3 regions of the Paraburkholderia atlantica genome follow, and region 2 is predicted to be linked to each of the others. Evidence: predicted binding sites of a transcription regulator. Region 2 holds the regulator's gene; each other region holds the start of a gene.
The links. Region 2 encodes FNR, which switches genes on or off when oxygen is low (the NO sensors DNR and NnrR bind a similar motif). Its sites were predicted from a motif close to TTGATNNNNATCAA; they were not measured.

Region 1 (4,852 bases), on a different replicon from region 2:
AAAAAGGCGGCGTGAGCGCTGCGGGCTGGTAGCGGCATGGCCCTGCCGACTGCCGGTTGCATAGAACACCAATACAGGAGTGAATCATGCCCCAATCAAGCGACAAAATTCTCGATCACGAACTGCTATTTCGCGAGCCGGAGTATCAGGAGCTCCTTCGCAATAAGAAAGATAACTTCGAGTTCAACCATTCCGACGAGGCGATAAATCAGGTCGCCGAATGGACAAAGACAGAAGATTATAAACTGAAGAACTTCGCCCGAGAGTCACTGACCATAAATCCAGCCAAGGCGTGTCAACCTCTTGGTGCCGTGTTCGTGGCGAACGGATTTCATAAGACATTGCCTTTCGTGCACGGCTCGCAGGGCTGCGTGGCCTATTACCGTTCGCATTTTTCGCGACATTTCAAAGAGCCAACGTCATGCGTCAGTTCGTCCATGACGGAGGACGCGGCCGTTTTCGGTGGTCTGAACAACATGATCGACGGTCTTGCAAATGCGTACAATCTCTACAAGCCCGACATGATCGCCGTCTCCACGACCTGCATGGCGGAGGTGATTGGCGACGATCTCGACGCGTTCATCAAGAATAGCAAGCAGAAGGGCAGCGTGCCACAAGATTACGACGTGCCGTTCGCACATACACCCGCTTTTGTCGGCAGCCACGTGACTGGCTACGACAATGCGCTCTTGGGCATCCTCAAATACTTTTGGGATGGCAAGGCGGGCACTACTGCACCACTCTTGCGAGTGCCGGACGAAAGCGTAAACTTTATCGGAGGATTCGACGGCTTCGTGGTCGGAAACATGAAGGAGATTCGGCGCATCTTCGATTTATTTGGCGTAAGCGTGAATATTATTTGCGATCCATCGGGAACATGGAACACGCCGACCGATGGCGAATTTCGGATGTACGAGGGCGGGACTACGAAAGAGGAAGTCGAGCGTGCGCTGAACGCCAAAGCAACGTTCGTCTTCCAGGAGTATTGCTGTGAGAAGACCAGCAAGTTCCTCGCCGATCATGGTCACGAAGTCGTGTCACTGAATGCGCCTGTCGGCGTCTCTGGTACAGATCATTTCCTCATGGAGATTTCGCGGGTTACGGGAAAACCAATTCCGGCTGAACTTGAAAAGGAGCGTGGGCAACTAGTTGATGCGATGGCAGACAGTCAGGCGAGTCTGCACGGCAAGCGCTATGCGCTCTACGGCGATCCAGATCAGATGCTCGGCTACACGAACTTCCTGCTCGAGTTGGGTGCGGAGCCAGTGCACGTGCTCTCGACGAACGGTAACGACGCATGGGCGGAAAAGGTTCGGGCATTGCTGGACGCGTCGCCATACGGTGAAGGATGCAAGGTTTATCCAAAGCGCGATCTATGGCACTTGCGTTCGCTGCTATTTACGGAACCAGTGGATTTCCTCATCGGCAATACACACGGAAAGTACTTGGAGCGCGACACTGGTACGCCGCTCGTCCGACTCGTGTTTCCGATTTTCGACCGTCACCATTACCACCGCTATCCGACGTGGGGGTATGCGGGGGCATTACGCGTTCTGTTAGCGCTGCTGGATGAATTCTTCGAGACACTCGATGCAAGTACGATTGACATCTCGAAGACCGACTACAGCTATGACATCATCCGGTGAGAGATGGAGCCCGTTCGGGGATAGGCTCAGTGTTGAGTGCTCAAAGGTGGGCGGTTCAATCCTCCGGAAAGCATGGATATTGGGTCTCCCTAGTTGCTCGACATCGCTGGCTTCGTCTGCGCTGCTGTTTCAATAGCATCCTTAATACCGAAGCGTGAAGGCAAGAATCGACAATTTGGAGCAGCGGGACGATTGCGCCGGACCTTTCGCGAAGCGTCGGCGGTTGATCGACCAGCAGACGGAGATCGACTTCTCCGCGCTGCATTTTGCTATTCATAACGCTACTTAGTTTCACGGAGAGCTACACGGCAGATCGCCGATCCCACGATCGGCTGCAAAGCATTTCGGGATGCATTGCGCAACTCGGAGAGAGGGCGGAGACGTGCAGGGATTTAGATGGTCTGCGACGCGGTAAGGCACACAAGCACTGCGTGAAACATCAGTTGATTGCGATCAACGCTATCGGCCACAAATTCGTGCACAGTGCAGAAGGTTAATGGATAAAGGTAACGACAATGACAAAGCAACTCCGCAATGTGGCTGCTGCACTACTCCTTATGTCACCATTGGGACCGCACGCAGCTAACGCCGCTGACAGCGCAGTCGTCGGAAACTACGCAGGTGATTGGTTGGTACGCCTCCGCGCGATAAGCATTGAGCCGCAAGTTCGCAGGACTGACACGCTTTCCGCGCTCGATGTCGGCGTAAGAAACGCGCTGGTGCCAGAGGTCGATTTCACTTATATGGTACGGGACAGCATCGGCGTCGAGTTGATTCTTGGTACCTCACGTCATCACCTGACTTCGAATCTCGGCGAGCTTGGTGGCGTCAACGTGCTGCCACCGACATTGTTATTGCAATATCATTTTAATCATGCGGGACGTGTTCGACCGTACGTTGGTGCCGGACTCAACTACACGCTCTTCTACAACAACGGAATGCAAGCGGGAGGTGTACCCGTCTCTATAAAGAATCACAGCGTTGGTCCTGCACTGCAGGTCGGAATTGACGTGCAGGCATCAAAGAGTCTATTCGTTAACGCCGACATCAAGAAGATATGGGTGAAGACTGACGCATCGCTTGGCGGCTCGTCAATTGGCACCTTGCATGTCGATCCGCTGGTCATTGGTATTGGCGTCGGGGTGAAGTTCTAGACGTTGCGAATCTCAAGCGACAGACCGTTCAATGAACGGCTCTCTTCGCTCCTGGTACAGTGGCAACTTGGGAGAAGATGGGCATGACAGACAGGAAAGCTCTTAAAGAGTGGTTAATCCCCGTCGGTGGTTGGCTGTTTTTTTCTCTTGCTGGGTGCAGACCCAACTTTCTCGTGCTGAGTCCCAAGGGTAGCGTAGGCACGGCGGAGAGATCACTCATCGCCTCGGCGACATGGGCCATGGTGCTGATCGTAGTGCCCGTTATTATCCTCACGCTTGCCTTCGCGTGGCGCTACCGCGCGTCGAACCGCAGCGCACGCTACGTCCCGACCTGGGTTCACTCAACGGCGGTTGAAGTGGTGGTTTGGACCATACCCGCTGCCATCATTCTGTTCCTCGCCATCCTTACGTGGCGTACCACGCATGAGCTCGACCCTTATAAACCACTGGAATCAGACGTGAAGCCCATCAACGTCGAAGTCGTCGCGGTCGACTGGAGATGGCTCTTTATCTATCCTGACCTCGGCATCGCTACAGTGAACGAATTGGCGGTGCCTGTGAGCACGCCGGTCAATTTTCGCATCACTTCGGACTCGGTGATGAACTCATTCTTCATCCCGCAACTTGGCACTCAAGTCTACGCGATGGCCGGCATGCAAACCCGGTTGCACCTGATCGCCGACGAAGCGGGCGACTTCACGGGCTTCTCGTCGAATTACAGCGGCAAAGGCTTCTCCGACATGAAGTTCCGTACGGTGGCTACGAGCCAGCAGGGCTTCGATGCGTGGGTTGAGACGGTAAAAGCTTCATCGACCCAGCTTACGATGGATCGGTACGCAATGGTCACGCAGCCGCAGGCAAACGCGCCCGTGCAGTACTTCTCGAACGTCGACCGGAAGCTTTTCGACAAAATCGTCGGGAAATACAACAACGGCAAAGTCGCGGATTTCACTGTCTCATCGTGCGTAACCAAAGGGTAAACAGCCATGTTCGGAAAACTCACATTAGACGCCATGCCGTTCGATCAGCCCATCATCGTGGGGGCGGCGGTGTTCATGGCGCTTGTTGTCCTCGGCGTGTCCTGGCTGATCACCTTAGAAGGTAAGTGGAAGTACCTCTGGGTCGAGTGGCTTACGAGCGTGGACCACAAGCGCATCGGCGTCATGTACATGATCGTGGCCGTGCTCATGTTGGTGCGCGGCTTTGCCGACGCCGTAATGATGCGCCTCCAACAGGCCGTCGCGTTCAATTCGCCGGGCTATCTTCCGCCGGATCACTTCGACCAGATCTTCACGGCGCATGGCGTCATCATGATCTTCTTCATGGCGATGGCGCTCATGGTAGGCTTCTTCAATCTCGTCGTGCCATTGCAGATCGGCGCGCGCGACGTGGCGTTTCCGTTCCTGAACTCGCTTTCCTTCTGGTTGACCGCAGTCAGCGCGGTGTTGATCAATCTGTCACTCGTAGCTGGCGAATTCGCGAAGGTCGGCTGGCTCGCGTATCCACCGCTTTCCGAGCTGAAATTTAGTCCTGGCGTTGGAGTGGACTACTATATATGGGTGATCCAGCTATCGGGTGTCGGCACCTTGTTGTCGGGCGTGAACTTCTTTGTCACAATCATCAAGATGCGCGCGCCGGGGATGTCGCTCATGAAGATGCCCGTGTTCACATGGACGGCGCTCTGCTCGAATGTCCTGATCATGGCGACGTTTCCCATTCTCACAGTCGCGGTAGCGCTGCTCGGCCTCGATCGTTATATTGGCACGCACTTCTTCACGAACGAACTTGGTGGCAACGCCATGCTGTACTTGAACCTGATTTGGGCGTGGGGCCACCCCGAAGTGTATATTCTGGTGCTGCCCGCTTTCGGCATCTATTCGGAAGTGATGGCTACCTTCTGCAAGAAGCCGCTATTCGGTTACAGGACGATGGTCTACGCATCGTGTGCGATCATGTTACTTTCGTTTCTTGTTTGGGCGCACCACTTCTTTACTATGGGCTCAGGCGCCGACGTCAACGCATTTTTCGGCATCGCCACAATGATTATCGCGA
Region 2 (4,852 bases):
GGAGCGACACGCACGATGCTCGAGTCGATGACCGTGCCAGTGCTGTTGTCGCACTGAAGTGCGCGCTTAAGGAGTCCGCCATGTTTCACCGCCTACTCGTCGCGCTCGACGGCAGCGACACCGCCTCGCGAGCGTTCGACGCCGCGCTGACCCTCGCCGCCGAAGCGGACGCCGAGCTGATGCCGCTCTACGTGATCGACGTGCCCGTCATCGCCTACGACGCGCCCGGCTTCGATCCTTCCACCATCGAGGACGCGTTCATCGAGGAAGGCAAGCGGATCGCGGCAGACGCCCAGGCCCGGATGACCGCGCGGGGGGTCAAGGGCACGGCTCGCACCGTCGAAGCCGCGACCGCCGGCGAAGACGTCGCGCATCGCATCGTCGAGACGGCGCGCGAATGGCACGCCGACGCGATCGTGATGGGCACGCACGGCCGCCGCGGGTTTCAACGGCTGATGCTGGGCAGCGTCGCCGAGCGCGTGCTGCGCCGCGCCAGCTGCCCGGTGCTGATGATTCCCGCGCAGGCGAGCGGCGCGGCGAGCGTCCAGCCGGCCCCGGCCCGCGCCAACGGCGGACTCACCTGAGCCGCTAGCAACCGGCCGCTGCGCCACGCGGTGCTTCAGGGCCTCGGGTGGCCTTGTTCGTCATGCCGCACGACCAGCACCGGTATGTCGGTTGACCGCACCAGCGACTCCGCGACGCTGCCGAGCAGAAAGCGCTGCACGCCGTGGCGGCCGTGCGTGCCCATCACGATCAGATCGGCTTCGATTTCGTCGGCGACGCGCGCGAGTACCGCCGACACGTTTTCGGCGTAAGCGTCGATCACCCGCACGCCGCCGGGCACCTGCGCCTCGCGCAACAGCTCGCGGGGGCCATCGAGCGCGCGGCTGGCGAAATCTTGTGCCGCGCCCGCCGGTTCCGGCTCGAAAGCCACGTCGGCATTGTCCGACCACTTGCCGTGCCCCACCACACAGCAGGCTTCGAGCGTGGCGCCCGTCAGCTTCGCGAGCTTCAGCGCCTCGGCGAAGGCGCGCTGCGCGCTGGGACTGTCGTCGAGTGCAACCAGAATTCGTGCATACATGTCGGACTCCCTCTGAAAGCGCTGGCATGACCCGAAATGGTGCCGTCGCGCGTGTGCACCGACAGTGTGAAGCGCGCGCCGCCGCGCGGCTTGACGCAGGTCAATGGGCCGCCGCTCGACGAAACCGACATCGCCAGCAACACACTAGGAATACTCCTACAACCACTACCTGAACTCCTAGCGCCGCTTAAAGCGCCGCCGATTTATTTCCAGGATCGGGTCGCCAATACTGGTCGGTATGGACACCGCCCCGTCAGCCACCTTATCGAGAGTTTTTCTCGTCGACGATGCGACCGAGGTCCGGCGCCGGCTTGCTTGCCTGATCGCGCTGATCCCGGGCATCGAAATCGCCGGCGAGTCCGCGGGCGTCGAGCACGCGTTCGACGACATCGTCGCGAGCCGAGCCGATGTCGCGGTGCTGGACCCGTGCTTCTCCGGCAAGACCAACCTGTTGCTGCTCGCTGCGCTATCGCGGGTGCGGCCGTCCATCGTCAGCATCGTGCTGACCAATCATGTCGCGACGGCGTTTCGCCGCGCGTGCGAAGCGGCGGGCGCCGACTTCTTCTTCGACAAGACCTCGGAGTTCGAGCTCGCCTGCCGTGCCATCGAAGCGATAGCCTATGCGCGTCGTGCGCATCGGGTCTGACCGCCAGGAGCCGATCATGCAAGTTGCCGCAGTCCGTGAACCCCGCCACGACGCGCCTCGCACCTCGCACGTCGTACCGATCCACGTCGCGCCGGGCACCGCGGCGGCACGCCACGCCGTGACGCGTTGCTCCACCTGCGCGATGCGCGCGATCTGCATGCCGCCCGAGCTGACACCGGACGAACTGAGCCGGCTCGACGCGTTGATCTGCTCGACGCGCTCGATCAAACGCGGCGATGCGCTGTACCGCGCGGGCGACGAGTTTCAAAGCATCTACGCGATACGCGCCGGCTCATTCAAGACCGTCGTCATGCATCGCGACGGCCGCGAGCACGTGACCGGCTTCCAGATTGCCGGCGACTCGCTCGGCCTCGACGGCATCGGCGAGGGCAAGCAGAATTGCGATGCGATCGCGCTCGAAGATAGCGTCGTGTGCATCATTCCGTTCGCGCAGCTCGAGGCGATCTGTCGCGAGATCAAGCCGATGCAGCATCACATCTATCAGATGATGAGCGGCGAGATCGTGCGCGAATCGAGCCAGATGATGCTGCTCGGCACGATGACCGCCGAACAGCGCGTCGCAACGTTCCTGCTGAACCTGTCGAAGCGCTTCAAGGCGCGCGGCTTTTCCTCGGCGGAGTTTCATCTGCGCATGACACGCGAGGAGATCGGCTGCTTTCTGGGCATGAAGCTCGAAACGGTGAGCCGGATGTTCTCGAAGTTTCAGCGCGAGCACCTCGTCATGGCGAACGGCAAAACGATCCGCATCGAAGACCCGGAAAGACTGGCTCGGGTTTGAGCGCCGGCGCGACGCTCGCCTCGCCTTCGTTCGCGGGACATGCCGGGTAGAACAAGCGCTCCTGAACTGATATAACTCAGTGCGTTGCGGTATGCGACCTTGCGTGACCGCCCGGAGGAGCGATGGGTCTATCGAGCGGCGAGTCTTCCTGCTTCACCGGTGCCGCGTCCGAGTCGGACGTGTCCGTCGAGGATCGCTATTTCATGTTGGTCGAAGCAGTGCAGGACTACGCGATCTTCATGCTCGACCCCGCCGGCCGCGTAACCAGCTGGAATCCGGGCGCACAGCGCATCAAGGGCTACACGCCCGAAGAAATCATCGGCCAGCATTTCTCGAAGTTCTATACCCCGGAAGACATCGCGGCCGGCAAGCCGGCACGCGAACTGGAAACCGCCGCAGCCGTAGGCCGCGCCGAGGACGAGGGGTGGCGCGTGCGTCGCGACGGTTCGCGTTTCTGGGCCAACGTGGTCGTGTCCGCCGTGCACGACGCGTCGGGTGCGCTGCTCGGCTTCGCCAAGGTCACCCGCGACATGACCGAGCGCATGCGTCTCGCGGAACTCGAACGCGCGAGTCAGGTATCCACGCACGTGCAGATCGCCCGTGAAAACGAGCAGAAACGGATTGCGCGCGAACTGCACGACGATCTCGGCCAACGGCTGACCGCGCTGAAAATGAGCGTCGCGCTACTCGAAGCGAAGCTGAATAAGCAAGCCGATACTGAGCCGCTCGCCGCGCAGACGCAGGAATTGCAGAAGCAGATCGACTGGATGGCCGCTTCGCTGCGGCGCATCGCCGCCGATCTGCGGCCCCCGCTGCTCGACGACCTCGGACTCGCCGCTGCGCTCGACTGGCTGGCCGAAGACTTCACGAAGCGCTACAACGTGCGCTCGAGCGTGCATCTCGAACCGGCCGAACCGGTATGCGGCGAATTCGCGGCGACGGCGCTGTTTCGCATCGTTCAGGAGGCGTTGACGAACGTCGCGCGGCACGCGAAGGCGAGGCGCGTACGCATCGACATGTCCTGCGCGGGCCCGATCGTATCGCTCGATATCGAGGATGACGGCGTGGGTGCCGCGCTGGATCAGCCGCAGGGAACATCTTCATTTGGGCTGCTTGGCATTCGCGAACGGGTGCGGCAGTTGCGCGGCAACGTGTCGTTCACCAGCTCGCCGGGCCAGGGTTTCAGGATCTCGATCCAGATACCGGCCGACGCGCTGGTGTAGTGCTCACACGCTGCCGCGCCCCACTGTACGGATTACTCCGCAGGCTCTTCCTCGGTGCTTTGCTCGCGCATCAGCAGCACCGGACAGGTCGAGAAACGCAGCACCCGCTCCGCCACGCTGCCGATCACGAGGCGCCGCACGCCGCGCCGCCCATGCGTGCCCAGCACGAGCAGATCGGCGTGGACCTGCTCGCCGTGGCGCAGCACGATCGTGGCAACGTCGTCGGACAGACTCTCCGACTCGATCATCGCGGGCCCGCAACGCACATCGGCGGCGGCGCAGGCCTGCTCGGCTTCCTCCAGCACCGAGTGGCCGTCCTGGCGCAATGCTTCGACTAGCGCGAGCGGGTCGTAATAGCCGGCATAGGAAAAGATCGGCGTCTTGTCGACTACATAAACCGGATGCACGACGGCCTTCGTCAACGCCGCCAGATTCACCGCTTCTTTCAGCGCGCGTTTCGAGAAGCTACTGCCGTCTAGCGCGACGAGAATATGTTGGTACATGCCGATTCTCCACTGAGGTTGGATTTGTCAACGCGCGTGGCGCGCCCCTGCTACAGATAAAAAGGCCCGCCCGCACTGCCCAGATACGGCTCCCGCCACTCGCCGCGCAGCACCGCATCCGCCCGCAACGACGACGGATCGCGCGGACACACGAGCACGGGACAAGCCGCGTCACGCAGCGTGCGCGACGTCACGTGCCCCGGCAACGGATGCGGCGTGCCGCGCATGCCGTGCGAACCCATTACGATCAGGTCCGCGTGCCAGCGTTGCGCTTCGTCGAGAATCGCGGTCGACGCATCGCCGGAATCGTCGTCGAACTCGAGCAGCGCGGTTTCGGTCGGGCGCCGGCTCTGTTCGAGCATCGCGGCACCGCGCCGCAACACATCGATTCGATGCTGCGACACGACTTCGAACGGCAGCCATTCGCATCACGCGAACCGGTCGTCGGCCGCGTAGACGACCTTGATGCATGCGTCGGGCGGCGCGACCGCGAGCGCGGTGCGCAGCGCGTCGAGCGCGGTGTCGCTGCCATCGATCGCGACCAGCACGCGGTTCACCGCCGCGGCAACGCTCGCGTCGGTCGCATCGGTCGACCTCGCC
Region 3 (4,852 bases), 160 kb from region 2:
ATCCGCAGCAATGGCGCGTCAATATTGGCTGCCTGGACGGGGTCGATCCTTATGCGCTCGAAGCCAGCGTGGCCGACGGCGCGAGTCTTTCCGTGCTGGAGGACGCATGAAACGCCTGTTTGCCATCGCCGTGTTCATCGCGGGTGGTTTCGCGGCCGAACTCGCGCATCCGTTGCAGTGTTCATTGATCCAATCGAGAGGCGTGCAACTCAAACGCCGCGGCAGATAATCCGTCAATGGAAACCTCCGACCACGTACTGATCGTCGATGACGATCGCGGTATCCGCGAACTGCTCGCGGGATACCTCGAGAAAAACGGCGTGCGCGTCTCGCTCGCGGCCAATGGCCGCCAGATGCGCGCGACGCTCGAGAACGGCGCGCCCGACCTGATCGTGCTCGACCTGATGCTGCCCGGCGAAGACGGCCTCGTGCTTTGCCGTGAGTTGCGCGCGGGCAAGTTCCGCGCGGTGCCGATCCTGATGCTGACGGCCCGCAGCGAGGAAGCGGACCGGATCGTCGGCCTCGAAATGGGCGCCGACGATTACCTGACCAAACCGTTCGCCGCGCGCGAGCTGCTCGCGCGAATCCGCTCGGTGCTGCGCCGCGCGCGCATGCTGCCGCCCGGTATGGAGGTGACGGAGTCGGCGCCGATGCTGTGCTTCGGCGACTGGCGACTCGACACGACCGCACGCCATCTGCTCGACGCGGACGGCACCGAAGTGGCGCTGAGCGGCGCGGAGTATCGTCTGTTGCGCGTGTTTCTCGATCACCCGCAGCGCGTGCTCACGCGCGACCAGCTGCTGAACCTGACCCAAGGACGCCAGGCCGATCCGTTCGACCGCTCGATCGATCTGATGGTGAGCCGCCTGCGGCAACGCCTGCGCGACGGCGCACGCGAGCCGCGCTACATCAAGACGCTGCGCAGCGAGGGCTATGTGTTTTCGGCGGTCGTGACTGCGATCGGAGATCCGCAATGAACGCTTCTGCCTCACCGTCGTTGCTGCGCTGGCCGCATTGGCCGCGCACGCTGTTCGCGCGGCTCGCGGTGATTCTGTTCATTGGACTCGCGCTCGCGCAAGCGCTGTCGTTCTGGCTCACGATGACCGAGCGCGACCAGACGATGACCGGCATCATGATGGGCTACATCGAGCGCGAAGTGGCGAGCTCGGTCGCGCTGCTCGATCATCTGCCGCCCGACGAGCGCGCCCAGTGGCTGCCGCGGCTCGCGCGGCGCAGCTATGAGTTCGTGCTCGGCCCGGGGGTGTCCGGCACTCCGGTCGACGCGAGCCTGTCGGCGCGCGTCGCGCAATCGATCGGCGACGGCATCGGCACGCGTTACCCGCTGACCGTCAACGCGGTGCCCGGCGATCATGAGCGTCTGCAGGTGCACCTGAAACTGAGCGACGGCACGCCGCTCACCATCGACCTGCGGCCGATGCCCGGCGCGCCGTTGTCGCGCTGGCTGCCGCTCGTGCTGACGCTGCAGCTGCTCGTGCTCGCCGCTTGCTGCTGGCTGGCGGTGCGGCTCGCGACGCGCCCGCTCAATCAACTCGCAGTCGCGGCCGACACGCTTGGCCCCGACCTGAAGGCCGAGCGCCTGCCTGAAGCCGGTCCGTCCGAAGTGGCGCGCGCCGCGCGCGCGTTCAACGCGATGCAGGATCGGATCGCCACGTACATGACCGAGCGCATGCAGATTCTCGCGGCGATTTCGCACGACTTGCAAACCCCGATCACGCGCATGCGCCTGCGCGTCGACACGCTGGACGACGACAGTGAGGCCGCGAAGCTGCGCCAGGATCTGCAGGAAATGGAGGCGCTGGTCAAGGAAGGGGTCACGTACGCGCGCACGATGCATGGCACGACCGAGGTGCCGCGACGCATCGATCCCGACGCGCTGTTCGATAGCCTCGTCTGCGATTACGTCGACGCCGGTCAGCAAGTGTCGCTGCAAGGCCAGTTCGGCCAGTCGCTGACGATGCGTCCGCAGGCGTTGAAGCGCATCGTCGGCAATCTGGTCGATAACGCACTGAGGTACGCCGGCGCCGCGCAGATCGATATCGGCGCGTTGCACGATGGCGAGGCTACCGTGTCGGTGCTCGATCGCGGTCCCGGCATTCCCGCCGAGTCGCTGGAGACGGTGTTCGAGCCGTTCGTGCGACTCGAAGGGTCGCGCAATCGTCAAACGGGCGGCACGGGGCTGGGGCTCGCGATCGCGCGGCAACTCGCGCTCGCGATGGACGCGACGCTCACGCTGCACAACCGCGTTGGCGGCGGTCTCGAAGCGCGGCTGACGTTGAGGAAGTTGCGCGAGTCATAGTTGGACCCCAAGCCCGCCACTGCGAAATCGTCATCAGGCTTGGACCATCGATGACTTTCGCGCGTCATTTCGAGCTGTCGCTCAGCTGCATATCAGTAGTTCTGAGCGACCATATTTTCAGCTCGCTTCAGCGATTCCCCATCATTTTGAGAAAACCGCGTTGATGATGCGATACGTCGCATCATTGTTAAATCATCGACAGTGAATGCGACTTATCGATGCTCGCGGCGATAAATTGACAAACGTCAACGGACAGACCATTCTTTTCGTGTGGTGGTTGCAGAGTAACGCGGCTGATCAACAGCAAGATTGGCCGAGAGACACGTTTCGTTCGAATCTGATTACAGATCCTTGTTAAAAAGGTAACTAAAAAGGAATCGGAATGGCGTCCACTCCACAGAAGCTGTCAAAAATGCAACTCACCGGAATGGTCGTGGGCGGCATGGTCGGAGCCGGAATATTTTCCCTACCGCGTACCTTTGCCGATGCCACGGGTCCGTTGGGCGCCCTGATTGCGTGGCTGATTGCGGGCACGGGCATGTTTATGCTGGCGCGCGTATTTCAGACGCTGGCCGAACGAAAGCCCGAACTGGACGCCGGCGTGTTTGCGTATGCGAAAGCGGGCTTTGGCGACTACCCGGGCTTTCTCTCCGCATTTGGCTACTGGATCAGCAGTTGTATCGGCAATGTTTCTTACTGGGTGCTGATCAAGTCGACACTCGGCGCATTCTTTCCCGTATTTGGCGACGGTAATACGGTCGTCGCGATCGTCGTTGCATCGATCGGCATCTGGCTATTTCATTACATGATCCTGAAGGGCGTGCAGCAGGCGGCCTTCATCAACGGTATCGTCACGGTCGCCAAGATCATCCCGATTCTGGTGTTCATCCTGATCCTGTTGTTCGGCTTTCGAATGGACCTGTTCCAGGCCAACCTTTACGGCGGCGGTCTCGAAGGCAATATCTTCGAGCAGGTCCGGGCCACCATGCTGGTCACGGTGTTCGTGTTCATCGGTATCGAAGGGGCGAGCGTTTATTCCCGTTATGCAAAGAAGCGCTCGGACGTCGGGCATTCGACGATACTCGGATTCGTCGTCGTAACGTCACTGATGGTGCTCGTGACGATGCTGCCTTATGCGGTGCTCGAGCGCGTGGACATTGCGGCGATGCGGCAGCCGTCGATGTCTGCGGTGCTCGAAGCGGTGGTCGGTCACTGGGGTGCCGTTTTCGTCAGCATAGGTCTGCTGATTTCGGTGCTTGGCGCTTATCTGGCCTGGTCGTTGATCTGCGCCGAAGTGTTGTTCTCGGCGGCGAGGACCGAAGACATGCCTGCGATCTTCGGCAAGGAAAACGTCAACAAGACGCCGGCTAATGCATTGTGGTTGACCAACATCGTGGTGCAGCTGCTCGTCATCAGCACGTACTTCTCGCGCGATGCATTCGCGTTGATGTTGAATCTGACGAGCGCGATGTCGTTGATTCCGTACCTGCTCGTCGCGGTGTTCGGATGCATGAACGCGAATCGCGGCGACGGTTACGACCTGCGCGCCGACGAGCGCCGGCGCGACCTGATCATGGCCGCAATCGCCGTGATCTATACCGCATTCATGATCTTTGCGGGCGGCCTGAAATTCATTCTGCTTGCCGCAGTGCTGTACGCGCCCGGCACAGCGCTTTACTTTTGGGCACGACGAGAGCAGAGCAAGAACGTTTTCATCACTTCCGACTGGTTCATCTTTACCGTCATCGTCATTGGCGCGATCATCGGCGTCTACGCCCTCGTAACCGGAAGGATCACAATCTAACGACATCAGATTGAACAGAGCGGGTCACCACTGATATTCAGGAGGTCATCATGGCGAACACGGACGCGAAAGCGGGTGGTTTGGGTGTCTACTCGGAAGTCGGGCAGCTGCGCAAAGTGATGGTCTGCGCACCGGGGCTCGCGCATCAGCGTCTTACCCCGAGCAATTGCGATGAACTGCTGTTCGACGACGTGCTGTGGGTCGAGAACGCGAAGCGCGACCACTTCGACTTCGTCACGAAGATGCGCGACCGTGGCGTCGAAGTGGTGGAGATGCACAATCTGCTCGCCGAAACGGTCGCGGTGCAAGAGGGCAAGAAGTGGATTCTCGACAACCAGGTGGTGCCGAATCAGGTTGGCCTCGGCTTTATCGATGAATTGAGAAGCTATCTGGAAGGGCTCGACAATCGCAAGCTGGCCGAAACGCTGATTGGCGGCTTATCGACGCACGACTTCCCGGAAGCGCACGGCGGCAAGGCGCTGGAGGTCGCGAAGGAAGCGGCGGGCGGCACCGAATATCTGCTGCCGCCGTTGCCGAACACACTGTACACGCGCGACACGACCTGCTGGATCTATGGCGGCGTCACGCTGAATGCGCTGTACTGGCCGGCCCGCCACGAAGAGACGATCCTGACCACGGCGATCTACAGGTTCCACCCCGACTTCGCGGGCAAGGTCAATGTCTGGTGGGGCGACCCGACCCAGGATCACGGTCTTGCCACGCTGGAAGGC

Region 1: a site for FNR is predicted at 2,090-2,103, ahead of BC1002_RS34060 (OmpW/AlkL family protein). Genes of this name have one in related genera too.
Region 3: a site for FNR is predicted at 2,553-2,566, ahead of BC1002_RS30985 (basic amino acid/polyamine antiporter). Genes of this name have one in related genera too.

What each region holds. Positions count from the first base shown of each region.
Region 1 is NC_014120.1:164,302-169,153, forward strand. Features, by position in the region: gene nifD (nitrogenase molybdenum-iron protein alpha chain) at 1-15, shown strand, start outside; gene nifK (nitrogenase molybdenum-iron protein subunit beta) at 87-1,646, shown strand; gene BC1002_RS34060 (OmpW/AlkL family protein) at 2,162-2,800, shown strand; gene cyoA (ubiquinol oxidase subunit II) at 2,884-3,780, shown strand; gene cyoB (cytochrome o ubiquinol oxidase subunit I) at 3,787-4,852, shown strand, end outside.
Region 2 is NC_014119.1:586,811-591,662, forward strand. Features, by position in the region: gene BC1002_RS30275 (universal stress protein) at 1-57, shown strand, start outside; gene BC1002_RS30280 (universal stress protein) at 81-584, shown strand; gene BC1002_RS30285 (universal stress protein) at 620-1,081, opposite strand; gene BC1002_RS30290 (response regulator) at 1,320-1,727, shown strand; gene fnr (fumarate/nitrate reduction transcriptional regulator Fnr) at 1,744-2,526, shown strand; gene BC1002_RS30300 (PAS domain-containing sensor histidine kinase) at 2,649-3,749, shown strand; gene BC1002_RS30305 (universal stress protein) at 3,782-4,252, opposite strand; gene BC1002_RS39180 (universal stress protein) at 4,303-4,656, opposite strand; gene BC1002_RS39185 (adenine nucleotide alpha hydrolase family protein) at 4,681-4,852, opposite strand, start outside.
Region 3 is NC_014119.1:749,534-754,385, forward strand. Features, by position in the region: gene BC1002_RS30970 (GFA family protein) at 1-110, shown strand, start outside; gene BC1002_RS39455 (hypothetical protein) at 107-229, shown strand; gene BC1002_RS30975 (response regulator) at 237-977, shown strand; gene BC1002_RS30980 (ATP-binding protein) at 974-2,317, shown strand; gene BC1002_RS30985 (basic amino acid/polyamine antiporter) at 2,700-4,121, shown strand; gene BC1002_RS30990 (arginine deiminase) at 4,241-4,852, shown strand, end outside.